4 regions of the Aeromonas sp. FDAARGOS 1414 genome follow, and region 3 is predicted to be linked to each of the others. Evidence: predicted binding sites of a transcription regulator. Region 3 holds the regulator's gene; each other region holds the start of a gene.

Region 1 (3,959 bases), 1.2 Mb from region 3:
TCAAACCATCAGAGGTGACAAAGAAGCCGTTCCCCTGAATGGCCAAATCCAGCGCGTTATTGGTAAATTGCAGCGCACCCTGATGGAACTGCTGGGCAACAGCACCGGTCGCCACACCGTTACCGACCTGAGTCTTGGCATTGACAAAGATGGAGTTGGCGTAGACATCCGCAAACTCGGCACGGGACTCTTTAAAGCCCATTGTATTGACGTTCGCAATGTTGTTAGCGGTGACGTTCAAGTCTTTTTGTGCCGCGTTGACACCGCTCAAGGCATTGTTAAATGACATATCCAGCTCCTTAGATCGATGCTGTCGACGTGGTTTTTGACGGAGTAGCCGTCTGGTTTGGATTGGTGCCTGATATTTGCAGGACGGAACTCAGCAGGGTGCTCCCCAGTCCCTTCAAATTAAGCATTGTGGGATTTGTTGCATTCCCCAGGGCAACGCTGTCGACCTTGCCATAAGCGTATGTGGGAATAGTTTCTGCCTTGCCATCCACACTGCCACTGGCCTTGATCACGTATTTGCCTGGCTTGACCCGGTTGCCCGCCTTGTCAGTGCCATCCCAGGCGATCTCCACATTGCCCTTCTGTTCTCCTTCCAGGCTAAATTCCTTGATGACCTGACCCGCCTCGTCTTCAACGATAATCTTGACACCCGCGTATTGATTGGTCGTGCCAACCTGAACGACACCGGAAACAGGGCCCTCCTTGTCCAGATAGCCCACATTGCTGGGCAAGAGTACATTCTGGCCAACCAGAGAAGATGCTTGCAGAGCCTGGCTGGAGATCATCTGCTCATTGAGCTTGCCCATCTGGGTAGACAGACTGCTGATCCCCTCCGAGGTAGACATGGAAGCCATCTGGGAGAGCATCTGGGCATTGTCCACCGGCTTGAAGGGATCCTGATATGATAGTTGCATGGTCAGCAGTTTCATAAACGAAGCCTGATCCAGCTCTTTCTTCGGCGTCGTTGTGGTGCCTGTGGTCTGGGTCGTGGTACGGCCAATGCCGTTCACACTGTTTGTGGTGTCGACCATGTTGCATCCCTCCTATCAGGATTTGCCAAGCTGGAGCGTCTGCTGCAGCATCTTCTTGGCCGAATCTGCAACCTGTACATTGGTCTGGTAGCTGCGCGAGGCATTGATCATGTCAGCCATCTCTTCAACCATGTTGACGTTCGGTTTGAAGATAAAGCCATCCTTGTCCGCCATCGGATGGTTGGGGTTGTACTCCTTGAGCAGTGGAGCCTTGCTCTCGACAATGCCCTTCACCTCAACGCCGACCGATCCCTGCTTGTCTGACATGGCCTGATCGAGCTGAGCGGCAAAAACTGGCCGCCTGGCGTGGTAAGTGTTTTCCACGCTGGAGCTTACGCTGTCCGCGTTGGCCATGTTGCTGGCAACTGTATTGAGGCGCACGGACTGCGCACTCATGGCCGAGCCGGCAATATCAAAGACCTTGAACAAACTCATCACTGCTCTCCTTTCAGGGCTTTAAGCAGGCCACTGATCTTGCGATTCATAAATTCCAGGGAGGTTTGGTACTCCAGACTGTTGCGCAAGAACTCGCTCCGTTCCTGCTGCACATCCACCGTGTTGCCATCACCCGTATCAGGCTGCAACGGATTGCGGTATTGAACAGTACCGGGGGCATCCATATTCAAGGCAAAGTGCTTTTCACTGGTTGTTACCAGGCCAAAACCCTGTTTATGCTGGGCATCCTGCAATGCCTGTGCAAAGTTGATATCCCTTGCTTTGAAACCTGGCGTGTCCGCATTGGCAATATTGCTGGACAACACCTCGGCACGCTTGGCGCGAACACCCAGCGTGTATTGATGGATACCAAATGCCTTGTCGAATGAAAAAGCCATAGCACACCTCCTGCTTGGTATATTTTGCCTGCAAGAGATGTGCCAGACGATTTTCAAAATGCTGCGGGCCGTCGAGCCTAGCTATAAAAGCCTTTAAACGGAGTGCAAGGATCTGCTGCGCGATAGATAGGAACATGGTGCAATGCCATCACGAATGGAGCTATAAGAATGGAGCCATAAAGAGAGAAGGAGGCACTGTGCCTCCTTCTCTTATAACAATGTCACCAATCACAACTCATTGAATACCATGGGCTGCAACGTTATTTGACCTTGTAAACAATTCCGGGATTGCACCGAATCATCTCGAATCGGTCAGTCAAACCCGCCAGCGATTCCGACGCTCCCAGCATCAGGTATCCACCAGGATTGAGGCTGGATGCAAACTGGTTGAGGATTTTTGACTTCACTTCCGGTGCAAAGTAGATAAGCACGTTACGGCAAAAAATGATGTCAAATTTACCGAGCAGACTATAACTCTCCAGCAGATTGAGCGGCCGAAAGGTGGTCAATTTTCTGACTCGCTCTACCACCCGCATTTTGTTGTCACCATAGGGCTCAAAAAACATCTTCTTGCGCTCTGGCGACAATCCGCGTGCCAAAGCCAGACTGTCATATACCCCTTCCTTGCACTGATTCAGCATGGTAGTCGATATGTCTGTCCCGACAATCTGCACTCCACCGGGCAAGGTACCCGGCTTCTTCATCTGCTGCTCCAGCGCCGTCATGGCGATAGAATATGGCTCCTGTCCCGAAGATGAGGCAGCAGACCAAATCTTGACAGGGCGACCACTTTTGCCCAATTCAGGAAAAATCTTGTCGGTCAGCAGCTGGAACGGATATGTATCACGAAACCAGAGGGTCTCGTTAGTGGTCATCGCATCAACAACCGCCATTTTCAGGTCACGCTCTCGTACACTCATTGCACGGGTGACCAGTTCAGACAGACTCTCGATGCCAAACTGTGCCATCAAAGGTGAAAGACGGCTCTTCACCAGATACTGTTTGTTATCACCCAGCACGATCCCGCTCTGAACCGCAAGAAAGTTGCTGAACTGTTTGTATAAGTCATCCGAAAGTGTCTTCATGCAGCTGTTCTTCTTTAAATTAGAGTGCGTTTTGTACGGCTTTGGCCAATTCATCAGGCTGGAACTTGGCAATAAAGTTGTTTGCACCAACTTTTTGCACCATAGCCTGGTTAAATACACCACTGAGCGAGGTATGCAGAATAACATGCAAATCTTTGAGATTGGGATTATTCCGGATCTCGGCAGTGAATGTATAGCCATCCATCTCGGGCATTTCGATATCGGAAATCACCAGCGCAATCTGATCCTTGATAGGGCCATTTTTGGTCATCTCCAGCAGCATGTTCAATGCTTCGCGGCCATCTTTTGCCAGCACGCATTCAACTCCGATCGCCTCCAGCGCACGCTGTACCTGTTTGCGCGCAACCGAAGAGTCGTCAGCAACCAATACGGGACGTCCCAAGGTCGGATGCTCGACACTGGCCTCCACCAGCTCCTGGCTGACCTCAGTAGAAACCGGAGATATTTCGTTGAGAATACGTTCAACGTCGAGGATCTCGACCAACTCGCCATCAACCTCGGTAACCGCCGTCATATAGTTGATGCGACCAGCCCCCTTGGGGGGAGGAAGGATAGATTCCCAGTTCATATTGATGATGCGCTCGACCGAGTGCACCAAAAAACCCTGAATGGAGCGGTTGTACTCGGAGATGATAATGAAGCACTTGCTCAAATCTTCAATGGGGCGCTTGCCCATTGCCATGCTGAGATCGATGACCGAGATAGTCTGGCCACGAATATGAGCCACTCCGCGAATACAGGAGTTCAACTTGGGCATCACGGTCAAGGGGGGGCACTGCAACACTTCACGCACTTTGAATACGTTGATGCCAAATCTTTGACGTCCATTGAGACGAAACAACAACAATTCCAGCCGGTTTTGCCCCACTAGCTGGGTACGTTGGTTGACCGAGTCCAGGATACTGGCCATAAACACTCCCTAAAAACGCTTGGCATTAATCATGCATGCGTGATGGATTGCGTCAGACTATCGATGTGAC
Region 2 (3,959 bases), 830 kb from region 3:
AATCAAATTCCCGAGGTGGTGGGGTGACCTATACCACCGCTCTGATCATGGAGTGGTTGTCGTCCATTCTCTGGCCACTGGCTAGAATAAGCAGCCTTTTCATGGTGATGGCGGTATTTGGCAGCCGGCTGGTCGCCGCTCGGATCAGGTTGGGGCTGGCGGTAGCCGTGACGTTTCTGGTTGCTCCTCTGCTCCCTCCCATGCCCCCAGTGGAGCTCTTCTCTGCCGGCAGTTTTCTGGTCTTGGGCCAGCAGCTGCTGATCGGTATTGCGCTGGGGTTGATGACCCAGTTTCTGATGGAAAGCTTCGTGATGGCGGGGCAGGTGATAGCCATGCAAACCAGTCTGGGTTTTGCCACCCTGGTGGATCCGATGAATGGCCAGTCGGCCCCTGTGGTCGGTCAGTTTTATCTGATGCTGGCGACTCTGGTATTTCTGGCGCTTGATGGTCATCTGGTGATGCTACGCCTGGTTATCCTCAGTTTTGAGACGCTACCCATCTCCGATAGCGGTCTGTCACTCTCTTCTATGCAAACCCTGAGCGCGTTCCTGGGGGTCATGTATCAGGCCTCGCTGGTGATGGCCCTCTCTGCCATCGTGGCGCTGTTGCTCATCAACTTCGCTTTTGGCGTGATGACCCGGGCAGCCCCCCAGCTCAATATTTTCAGTATCGGTTTTGCCGTCAGCATGATGTCGGGTTTGCTTATCCTCTGGCTTACGATCGGCGGGTTCCTCGGCCATTTCGACACCTTGTGGGAGCGGGTGCAGGAGGTCAGTTGCGAGCTGATTGACACCCAATGTTTCGGAGGTGTCAATGGCTGATACCGACCAGGAACGTACCGAACAACCCACGGGCAAACGACTGCAACAGGCCCGTGAAAAAGGGCAGATTGCACGTTCAAAGGAGCTGGGAACAGCCAGTGTGCTGTTGTCAGCCGTATTTGGCCTGCTGTTTATCAAGGGTTACCTGGCGAACGCCATGCTCAAGGTGGTGACCATGGGCTTCACGCTGAACAGAGAGCAGGCTTTCGATCCCAATGCCATGGTTGCCATGGTGCCGGCGCTGCTGGGGGAACTGGTGTTTCCGCTCGGATTGCTATTCGCTCTGGTCGCTATTGCAGCTTTTATCGGCAATATCCTGATGGGGGGGATGAACTTCTCCACTGAAGCAATGATGCCGAAATTCAGCAAGATGAGCCCCATCAGCGGGTTCAAGCGGATGTTTGGGGTGCAGTCGCTGATTGAGCTGGTCAAGTCCATCGCCAAGGTGGTGTTCATCACCCTGTTTGCCTGGTGGATGCTCTCCAGCCAGTTTGATCATCTGCTCAACCTCTCCATGGAGGGATTCCCCGGTGGGATTATAGATGCCCTCGACCTTTTTTTGTGGATGCTGATCATTCTTTGCTGTGCCCTGTTGCCTATTGTTGCCATCGATGTGCCGTTCCAAAAATGGAACCATATGCGTCAGCTCAAGATGACCAAGCAGGAGGTGAAGGACGAGTTCAAGGATAGCGAGGGTAAACCCGAGGTAAAGGGCAAGATCCGCCAGTTGCAGATGCAGATGGCGATGCGCCGGATGATGGGGGATGTACCCAAGGCTGATGTGGTGATCACCAACCCGACTCACTACTCGGTAGCGCTCAAGTATGATGCGGGCAAACCCGGTGCTGCGCCCAAGGTCTTGGCCAAGGGAACTGATGAAATTGCAATGAAGATCAGGGAGATAGCTAGAGAATACGAGATACCCATCATGCCGTCACCGGCCTTGACCCGGGCTATCTACCACTCTACCGAGTTGGGCCACGAGATCCCGGAAGGGTTGTTTGCGGCGGTTGCCCAGGTTCTGGCCTATGTCTTCCAGCTCAAGAAATTCCGCCGTGGCCAGGGGCGCCGTCCTCAGCCGCTGGCTAAAGATCTGCCCATTCCGACCGAATATCGCAAATGACAAAGTTCTGACGTTGTCAAAATAAATTCATTGCATTTCAATGTGTTGCATTGTTGGCTTAATGTTTGCTTTAATCTGGCACCAGCAGGTTGACATTGAGAAGAGCGATGGAATTCAAGGCAGTATTGGGCCAGTTAAAACAGTCTCGGGGAGTATTGAGCAAAGGCCTTGGTACCCCTCTGCTGGTATTGGCCGCGCTCGGCATGGTGGTGTTGCCCATCCCGCCACTGATGCTGGATGTGCTCTTCTCCTTCAACATTGCGCTCTCTATCGTGGTGCTGCTGGTATCCGTCTATACCCGGCGCCCCCTCGAATTTGCTGCTTTCCCGACCGTATTGCTGCTGGCCACCTTGCTGCGGTTGGCATTGAACGTGGCCTCGACCCGAGTGGTGTTGCTGGAAGGTCACAATGGCAGTGCAGCGGCAGGCCATGTGATCGAGGCATTCGGTAATGTGGTGATCGGCGGTAACTATGCAGTCGGCATCATCGTCTTTACTATCCTGATGATCATCAACTTTGTGGTTATCACCAAGGGGGCCGGGCGGATCGCGGAAGTGAGCGCCCGTTTTACTCTGGATGCGATGCCGGGCAAACAGATGGCCATCGATGCCGATTTGAATGCCGGCCTCATCAACCAGGAAGAGGCGAAGAAGCGTCGCCAGGATGTGACCCAGGAAGCGGACTTCTATGGCTCTATGGATGGTGCTTCCAAGTTCGTCAAAGGGGATGCCATTGCGGGCATCATGATCCTCTTCATCAACATCATCGGCGGCTTTATCATCGGGATGATGCAGCATCATCTTACCTTCAGGGAGTCTGCCGAGATCTATACCCTGCTGGCGATAGGTGACGGTCTGGTGGCGCAGATCCCCTCCCTGTTGCTCTCTATCGCCGCCGCCATCATAGTGACCCGTCAGAATACCGATCAGGATATGGGCACGGCGGTATTGGGCCAACTGTTCGACAATCCCAAGGCCTTGATCATCTCTGCCGGTATCCTGCTGATGATGGGACTGGTGCCGGGGATGCCGCACTTCGCCTTCCTGAGTCTGGGGGCGATCGCTGCCGCTGGAGCCTGGTGGCTGCTGCGCCGCGAGAAGCTGGCGGTAGCCAAAGCAGCCAGCGGCGAGTTGATGCCGACCAGTACTGACCAGCCATCGCATGAACAGAAAGAGTTGAGCTGGGACGATGTGATGCCGGTAGACATCATCGGGCTGGAAGTGGGTTACCAGCTAATCCCGCTGGTGGATCGCAATCAGGGGGGCGAACTGCTCAACCGGATCAAAGGGGTGCGCAAGAAACTCTCGCAAGAACTGGGCTTTCTGGTGCCTGCCGTCCACATCCGCGACAACCTGGATCTGGCACCAAATCAATATCGCATCACCTTGATGGGAGTCAGTACCGGCGAGGCCAGCGTCTACCATGATAAAGAGATGGCCATCAACCCGGGGCAGGTATTCGGCCAAATTCAGGGGATTGCTACCCGGGATCCCGCGTTTGGACTTGAAGCAGTGTGGGTAGCCAAGGAGCAGGTGTCACAGGCGCAGACCCTGGGGTATACAGTGGTGGATACTGCGACCGTAGTTGCCACCCATTTGAGTCAGATCTTGACCAACCATGCCTCACTGTTGCTCGGCCATGACGAGGTACAACAACTGCTCGACATGATTGGCAAACACCAGAGCAAGTTGGTCGAAGGGTTGGTACCGGAAGTGATCAGCATGGGTAACCTTGTGAAGGTATTGCAGAATTTGCTCAATGAAGGGGTGCCAATCCGCGATATGCGCACTATCCTGCAGACCCTGGTTGAATACGCGCCGCGCAGTCCGGATCCGGAAGTGCTCACCGCGGCTTGCCGGATTGCCCTGCGTCGTCTGATTGTGCAGGAGATTGCCGGCCCAGACCCAGAGCTACCGGTGATAACATTGGCACCTGAATTGGAACGTATATTGCATCAATCCCTGCAGGCGGGTGGAGGTGATGGTGCCGGTATTGAGCCGGGTCTGGCGGAGCGA
Region 3 (3,959 bases):
CTTGGATAACGGCAAGCCGGTCAATGCCCACGGCAATACCATCCGCTACGAGCTGAAGAATCGTCTGGTGACCATCACCGGCAACGGTCAGCTCAAGCAGGAAGATAGCCAGGTCAATGGCGATCTGATCCGCTACGACATCGTCAAACAGAAGATGATCGCCGAGAGCAAGAGCCCGAGCCAGCGGGTCAAAACTGTATTCCTGCCGGATCAGGTAGAGAATTTCGATAAGCCCGCCGACCAGAAGAAGCAGGGAAAATAAGCCATGGCAGTGTTAAAAGCAGTGGGTCTGCAGAAGAGCTACAAGCGCCGCATGGTGGTGAGTGACGTCAGCCTGGAAGTGGGCACCGGCCAGATTGTCGGCCTGCTCGGCCCCAACGGGGCGGGCAAGACCACCTCCTTCTACATGATCGTGGGGCTGGTGCAGCGCGATGCCGGTCTCATCACCATCGACGATCAGGACATCAGCCTGCAGCCCATGCATGTGCGGGCGCGTAACGGCATCGGTTACCTGCCGCAGGAGGCCTCCATCTTCCGTCGCCTGTCGGTGTTCGACAACCTGATGGGCGTGATGCAGACCCGCAAGGGGTTGAGCCGTGAAGAGCGTGAAGACAAGGTTCAGCAACTGCTGGAAGAGTTCAATATCACCCACATTCGCGACAACCTGGGTCAGAGCCTCTCCGGTGGTGAGCGTCGCCGGGTCGAGATCGCCCGTGCGCTGGCGGCCGAGCCGCGTTTTATTCTGCTGGATGAACCCTTTGCAGGGGTTGACCCGATTTCTGTGATAGACATCAAGAAGATCATTCAGCATCTGAAAGATAGGGGCCTTGGCGTCTTGATTACCGACCACAACGTCAGAGAGACTCTGGACGTATGTGAGAAGGCCTATATCGTCAGCCACGGCAAGATGATTGCCGAAGGTGCACCGGCTGACATCCTTGCCGATGAGCAGGTCAAGCGCGTCTATTTGGGCGATCAATTCAGTCTATAGTAAGGGGGCATGCCTTCATTTCCTTTGACGAGTGCCTCGCTGAACATAAGGATATCCCGACGTAGATGAAGCCGACATTACAGTTGCGTCTCGGTCAGTCCCTGACCATGACGCCGCAATTACAACAAGCGATTCGTCTGCTCCAGCTCTCCACTCTGGAACTTCAGCAGGAAATTCAGCAAGCGCTCGAAAACAACCCTCTGCTGGAGCAGGAAGAGAGCGAGGCGCAAGAGACCAGTCCGGAAGCGCCGGTCGATGCCAGCCAGCTGGATTCCAGCGATGCCATGGCTCAGGAGCAGATGCCGGATGAGTTGCCGGTGGATACCACCTGGGACGAGGTTTACTCTGCCGGCACCGCCCAGAGCGCGGGCCCCATCCACGATGGGGAAGATAGCGTCTATCAGGGTGAAACCACCGAAAACCTGCAGGATTATCTGCTGTGGCAGATGCGGCTCACACCGTTCAGCGATGTGGATGCTGCCATCGCGCTCGCCATTATCGATGCCATCGACGAATCCGGTTATCTGACCGTTGCGCTGGAGGATATCCAGGCAGCCGTCACCAGCGATGACGTAGAGGTGGAGCTCGATGAGGTCGAGGCGGTACTCAAGCGGGTGCAGCACTTCGATCCGGTCGGTATTGCTGCCCGTTCTGTGCAGGAGTGTTTGCTGATCCAGCTGGATCAGTATGACCCGCAGACCCCCTGGCTCAACGAGGCCAAGGAGGTGATCCTCGAGCACATGGAGCTGCTCGGCAACCGGGATTACCGCACCCTCGCCCGCAAGACAAAACTCAAGGAGAGCGACCTCAAGGAGGTGCTGGATTTGATCCAGCTGCTGGAGCCGCGCCCCGGCAATGGCATCATCCAGAGCGACTCCCAGTACGTGATCCCCGACGTCTCCGTTGTCAAGAAGGGCAGCAAGTGGGTGGTCGAGCTCAATCCCGACTCCGCCCCCCGCATCCGGGTCAACGAGACTTATGCCGCCATGGCCCGCAACGCCCGCAGCAGCACCGACACCCAGTTTATTCGCTCCCATTTGCAGGAAGCCAAGTGGTTCATCAAGAGCCTGGAAAGTCGCAATGACACCCTGCTGAAAGTGGCCAGTTGCATTGTCGAGCAGCAACAGGGCTTTTTCGAGTATGGTGAAGAGGCGATGAAGCCGATGGTGCTCAATGACATCGCCGAAGCGGTGGAGATGCATGAGTCGACCATCTCCCGGGTGACGACCCAGAAGTACATGCATACCCCCCGTGGTATCTTCGAATTGAAGTTTTTTTTCTCCAGCCATGTGAACACCGAAGGAGGAGGAGAGTGCTCATCGACCGCAATTCGCGCGCTCATCAAGAAGCTGGTCACGGCAGAGAATCCTGCCAAGCCGTTAAGTGATAGCAAGATCGCGGATTTGCTGGCCGAACAGGGTATTATGGTGGCGAGACGCACGATCGCTAAGTATCGCGAATCCTTGTTTATCCCACCTTCCAATCAGCGCAAACGCCTGGTTTAGGCAAACAAAAGGATGATGTTATGCAAATTAACCTGACCGGACACCATGTCGAGATCACCGAAGCTCTGCGTGATTATGTGAATAACAAATTTGCCAAACTCGAGCGTCATTTCGACCACATCAACAATGTTCATGTGGTGCTTAGCGTGGAAAAACTGAACCAGATAGCGGAAGCCAAATTGCACGTCAGCGGTGGCGAAGTGTTTGCCAACTCTGAACATGCCGATATGTATGCTGCGATAGACACCTTGCTCGACAAGCTGGACAGGCAGATCATCAAGCACAAAGATAAGTTAAATAAAAAATAACCATGCAACTTGAACACATACTGAGTCGGGACTGCACCAAGAGTGCAGTCCCTTGTACCAGCAAGAAACGCGCCCTCGAAATCATCAGCGAGCTGGCCGCCGAACGCCTTGGCACCTCCCGTCAGGCGCTGTTTGAATGCTTGCTGGCCCGTGAAAAAATGGGTAGTACCGGGATCGGTGCCGGTATTGCGATCCCCCACGGTCGCATTGACGATGAGTTCCCGCCAACCGCGATCCTGATGACCTTTGCCGACCCTATTCCTTTCGACTCCATCGACAATCAACCGGTTGACCTGCTGTTTGCCTTGCTGGTGCCGGAAAGCGAGTGCAAGCAGCATCTCAAGACCCTTTCTCTGATGGCTTCCAAGCTGGGTGACAAGGCGGTTTGCCGCCAGTTGCGTCAGGCAACCAGCGACGAAGAGCTCTATCAGATCATGACCTCGGCCTGACAGCAGGCCAAGGATGAGACACCCGTTTTGGCGTGAGGGAACAAGATGCAGTTAATCGTGGTAAGTGGACGTTCGGGCTCCGGTAAAACGGTAGCCCTGCGAGTGCTGGAAGATCTGGGTTACTACTGTGTGGATAACCTGCCGGTCAATTTGCTGCCCCAGCTGATTGTCTCGGTGGAGAGCCAGTACGACAAGCTGGCGGTCAGCATCGACGTGCGCAACCTGCCGAGCGATCCGGAGAAACTGGAAAATCTGCTGGCTCAGGTGCGCAATGAGGGGCGGGTAGAGTTCTCCAGCTTCTTCTTCGACGCCGACAACGGCACCCTGCTCAAACGCTATGGCGAGAGCCGCCGTTTGCACCCACTCTCACGCAACAAGCTGTCGCTGGATGAGGCGATTCGGGAGGAGACCCACCTGCTGGCGCCACTCTCCTCGACCGCTGACCTGCGTATCGACACCACCACCCTCAGCATTCACGACCTGAGCGAGCTCATCAAAACCCGGGTACTCGGCAAGAAAGAGAACGAGCTGGTGCTGGTGTTCGAGTCGTTCGGCTTCAAGTACGGCATTCCCAAGGATGCCGACTTCGTGTTCGATGCTCGCTTCCTGCCCAATCCTCACTGGATCCCCGAGCTCAAGCCGTTCACTGGCAAGGATGAGCCGGTCGCCAACTACCTCTCGGCGCAGGCTGACGTGATGCTGTTTA
Region 4 (3,959 bases), 810 kb from region 3:
CGGTTTTTCCATCAACCTCATCACCCTGCTGGCGCTTATTCTCGCCATCGGTCTGGTGGTGGATGATGCCATCGTGGTGGTGGAGAACATTCACCACCATCTGCAGCGGGGTGAGCCCCCCCTGCTGGCGGCCTGGCACGGCACCCGCGAGGTGGGCTTTGCGGTCATCGCTACCACCGCCGTGCTGGTAATGGTCTTTATTCCCATCGCTTTTATGGATGGTATGGTGGGCAGGCTCTTTACCGAGTTTGCGATGTTGCTTTCGTTGGCGGTGCTCTGCTCCTCGCTGGTGGCGCTGACCCTCACGCCAGCCATGGGCTCCTGGCTGATGCGCCCGCTCGACAAGCCGAACCGGCTGACGGCGGCCCTCGATCGTGCTTTGGGCCGGATGGAGGGGCACTATCGTCATCTGCTGCAGGGGCTGCTGCGTCGCTCGCGCTGGATGCCGCTGGCGCTGCTGCTCTGTCTGGCCGGTATCGGTGCCCTCTTTACCCAGCTGCCTAGCAGTCTCACCCCGACGGAGGATCGCGGTGTGGTCTTCGTCTTCGTCAAGGGGGCGGAGGGGACCAGCATCGAGCGGATGAAGCGCAACATGCAGCAGGTGGAATCGACCATCATGCCGATGCTGGGCCAGGGGGTGGTCAAGGCGATGAGCTTCAGTACCCCCGCCTTTGGCCGTGGCGGCGATCAGACCGGCATGGTGATCATCCAGCTCACCGACTGGGCCGAGCGTGATGTGACCGCCACCGAGTTTTCCCGCTCGCTCGGGGCCAAGCTGTCGGTTATTCCCGATGTGATGATCCGCACCTTCCAGCCAGGCTTCCGTGGCGGCTCTACCGCTGCGGTGCAGTTCGTGCTGCAGGGCAACGACTATGCCGAGCTCTACCAGCAGGGGCTAGAGCTGCAAAAAGCAGCGCAGGCCAGTGGCCTGATGATAAGCCCGGATCTCGACTACGCCGAGAAAACGCCGGAGCTGCAGGTGACCGTCTCGCGCGACAGCGCCAGCCAGCTCGGCATACCGGTCTCCACCGTTGCCAGCACCCTGCAGGCGATGTTGGGCGGGGTGAGCAAGACCACCTATGTGGACAGGGGCGAGGAGTATGACGTCTATCTGCGCGCCAACCAGAAGGAGTTCAACGGCATCTCGGATCTCGGCCGCATCTACCTGAAAGCGGCCAATGGCGAGATGGTGAGCCTCTCGACCCTGGCGACCGTCAAGCAGGTGGCGACCGCCAATCGCCTCAACCACTATCAGCGCCAGAAGGCGGTGACCCTGACCGCCGATGTGGCACCGGATCACACCCTGGGCGAGGCGCTCGACTTCCTCGACGGCTGGGCCAACGAGCATCTGCCGAGCGGCATGACGGTCGATTACGCCGGTGACTCCAAGGATTACCGCGACAATCAGGGGGAGATGGCGATGGTCTTCGGCCTCGCCCTGCTGGTGGTCTATCTGGTGCTGGTGGCCCAGTTCGAGAGCACCCTCACCCCGACCGTGGTGATGATGACGGTGCCGCTCGGCATCTTCGGCGGTCTGCTTGGCCTCTGGCTGACGGGGCAGGAGATGAGCATCTACAGCCAGATCGGGATGATCATGCTGATCGGCATGGTGACCAAGAACGGTATTCTCATCGTCGAGTTCATCAACCAGTTGCGTCAGCGCGGTGAAGGATTCGAAGAGGCGATCATCGCGGGTTCGGTGCGCCGTCTTCGGCCGATCCTGATGACCTCGCTCACCGCCATCATCGGCGCTGTGCCGCTGATGCTCTCCATGGGGGCTGGCTACGAGAGCCGGATGGCGGTGGGGACCGTGGTCTTCTTCGGTCTCTCCTTGGCGACCCTGGTTACCCTGCTGGTGGTGCCCGCCACCTACCACCTGATCGCCCGTCACGCCGGCATGACCGGGCAGCGGGATCAGCAGGTAGATGAGGCGCTGGCCGCCAGGGGGGACACTTCTGAGCCATAACGGCAGTGTCCGATGCCAGCTTTGACTGGGGCCGTGGAGCGCATCAGTCCGCACCCACAAGCGTGCAGAGCCCGATAGCCGGCTCTGCACGCGCCATCCCCCCGGACTGATAGCCCGTCGAGTGGTTAATCTTCACAACAAACCACTGGTCAAGTGGCTCGACAAACATCACGGTTCTACGGTGTGGCCGGTTACGGAGCCGTGCCGTGCGTGAAGCGGCCTATTCCCCGATCCCCCTCATCATCTCTTTTTCCCCTCCATTTCTGCGGCTTGAGATCGTTTTTACCTAATTGGCACTTTTATTGCTTTTGGTCCGTCAGCGTCAATGATTTGTCTGGGGACAGAAAATGGAAATTAGTGCAAGCAGCCTGATGCAAGAGATGCAGGCTCTCAAGGTAGAGGCCGGTGCAACCCCGCTGTCACAGCCTGGCCGTCAGGTGACCTCCGATTTTGGCCTGCTGTTGCAGCAGGCGCTCGGTAACGTCAACGAGTTGCAGGGCGCAGCCAATGATCTGCGCACCCGTTTCGATATGGGCGACAAGTCGGTGGATCTGGCCGAGGTGATGATCGCGGGCCAGAAATCCTCCATCGCCTTCGAGGCGACGGTGCAGGTGCGCAACAAGATGGTTGATGCCTACAAAACCATCATGAATATGCCGGTCTGAGCGATGACCGTGCATCATGACATGTCAGCAATAAGGACATAAATCGTGGCTACTGACCAAAATGGCGATCTGCTGATAAACGATGAGGGCACCGCCGCCCTCGATGCCAACGAGCAGAAGAGCTCGGCACTGGGATTCTTGTCCAATACCGATGTACTGCGCCAGATCACTCTGATCCTGGGGCTTGCCATCTGCCTGGCCATCGCCGTCTTCATCCTGCTGTGGGGCAAGGAGCCGGATATGCGCCCTCTTGGCACCTATACCACTCAGGAGCTGGTGAAGACCCTCGACTTCCTCGATCAGCAGAAGATCCCCTATGAGGTCGATGGCAAGAGCGTGCTGGTTAGTGCCGAGAACTTTGCCAGTATCCGGTTGGCACTGACCCGGGCCGGCCTCACCAATGCGGCCGATGTAGCCAATGGTGGAGAGGATATTCTGCTCAAGGACTCCAGTTTCGGTGTCAGCCAGCGGATGGAGGCCGAGCGCCTCAAGTTGAGTCGCGAGCGCCAGTTGGCGAGCGCCATTGAACAGTTCCAGAATGTGGCCAAGGCCCAGGTGCTGCTGGCCATCCCCAAAGATAACGTCTTTGCCCGCAACGAGCGCAAGCCCAGTGCTACCGTGGTACTCAACCTGAAAGGGGCGGCACTGGGGCAGGGGGAGGTGGACTCCATCGTCGATATGGTGGCCTCTGCGGTACATGGCCTGGAGCCGACTCGTGTCACCGTCACCGACCAGAATGGCCGCCTGCTTAATTCCGGCTCCCAGGATCCCGTCTCTGCCCAGACGCGCAAGGAATTTGCGATGCAGCAGAAGCAGGAGCTGGAGTACAAGCAAAAAATTGACGCCATTCTGATCCCGGTGCTTGGCGCCGACAATTATACGGCGGAAGTGGATCTCTCCCTCGACTTCTCCCAGCAGGAGCAGACCCGCAAAACCTACAACCCGGATCTGCCTGCAGTGCGCTCCGAGATGACGTTGGAAGAGAACAGCTCCGGCGGCAGCAATGGCGGTGTGCCGGGGGCTCTCAGCAACCAGCCCCCTGCCGCGTCCAATATTCCTGAACAGGCCACTGGCGGTGATGGGGCCAGCGTTGCTGCCTCGGGGCGTTCTCGCAAAGAGGCGACCCGCAACTTCGAACTGGATACCACCGTCAGCCATACCCGGCGCCAGATGGGGGGCATTCGCCGCATGACCGTCTCGGTCGCGGTGGATTACAAGGCGGTGCCCGGTGCCGACGGGGCTGTGACCCGCGAAGCGCGCACCCAGGCGGAACTCGATACCCTGCGCCGTTTGCTGAGCGGTGGCCTTGGCTTTGATGTGACCCGTGG

What was found. Region 3 encodes sigma-54, which starts transcription at its own class of promoters, with help from an activator protein. Its sites were predicted from a motif close to TGGCACNGTTTTNGCTT; they were not measured.
Region 1: a site for sigma-54 is predicted at 1,902-1,918, ahead of flgB (flagellar basal body rod protein FlgB). Genes of this name have one in related genera too.
Region 2: a site for sigma-54 is predicted at 1,999-2,015, ahead of flhA (flagellar biosynthesis protein FlhA). Genes of this name have one in related genera too.
Region 4: a site for sigma-54 is predicted at 2,258-2,274, ahead of fliE (flagellar hook-basal body complex protein FliE). Genes of this name have one in related genera too.

Annotation. Positions count from the first base shown of each region.
Region 1 is NZ_CP077210.1:2,038,343-2,042,301, forward strand. Features, by position in the region: gene flgE (flagellar hook protein FlgE) at 1-289, opposite strand, end outside; gene I6L44_RS08935 (flagellar hook assembly protein FlgD) at 300-1,040, opposite strand; gene flgC (flagellar basal body rod protein FlgC) at 1,056-1,475, opposite strand; gene flgB (flagellar basal body rod protein FlgB) at 1,475-1,873, opposite strand; gene I6L44_RS08950 (protein-glutamate O-methyltransferase CheR) at 2,134-2,958, opposite strand; gene I6L44_RS08955 (chemotaxis protein CheV) at 2,978-3,889, opposite strand.
Region 2 is NZ_CP077210.1:2,459,852-2,463,810, reverse strand. Features, by position in the region: gene fliQ (flagellar biosynthesis protein FliQ) at 1-27, shown strand, start outside; gene fliR (flagellar biosynthetic protein FliR) at 24-821, shown strand; gene flhB (flagellar biosynthesis protein FlhB) at 814-1,944, shown strand; gene flhA (flagellar biosynthesis protein FlhA) at 2,052-3,959, shown strand, end outside.
Region 3 is NZ_CP077210.1:3,286,242-3,290,200, reverse strand. Features, by position in the region: gene lptA (lipopolysaccharide transport periplasmic protein LptA) at 1-262, shown strand, start outside; gene lptB (LPS export ABC transporter ATP-binding protein) at 266-991, shown strand; gene I6L44_RS14770 (RNA polymerase factor sigma-54) at 1,057-2,496, shown strand; gene hpf (ribosome hibernation promoting factor) at 2,517-2,804, shown strand; gene ptsN (PTS IIA-like nitrogen regulatory protein PtsN) at 2,807-3,253, shown strand; gene rapZ (RNase adapter RapZ) at 3,299-3,959, shown strand, end outside.
Region 4 is NZ_CP077210.1:2,473,531-2,477,489, reverse strand. Features, by position in the region: gene I6L44_RS10880 (efflux RND transporter permease subunit) at 1-1,966, shown strand, start outside; gene fliE (flagellar hook-basal body complex protein FliE) at 2,314-2,631, shown strand; gene fliF (flagellar basal-body MS-ring/collar protein FliF) at 2,677-3,959, shown strand, end outside.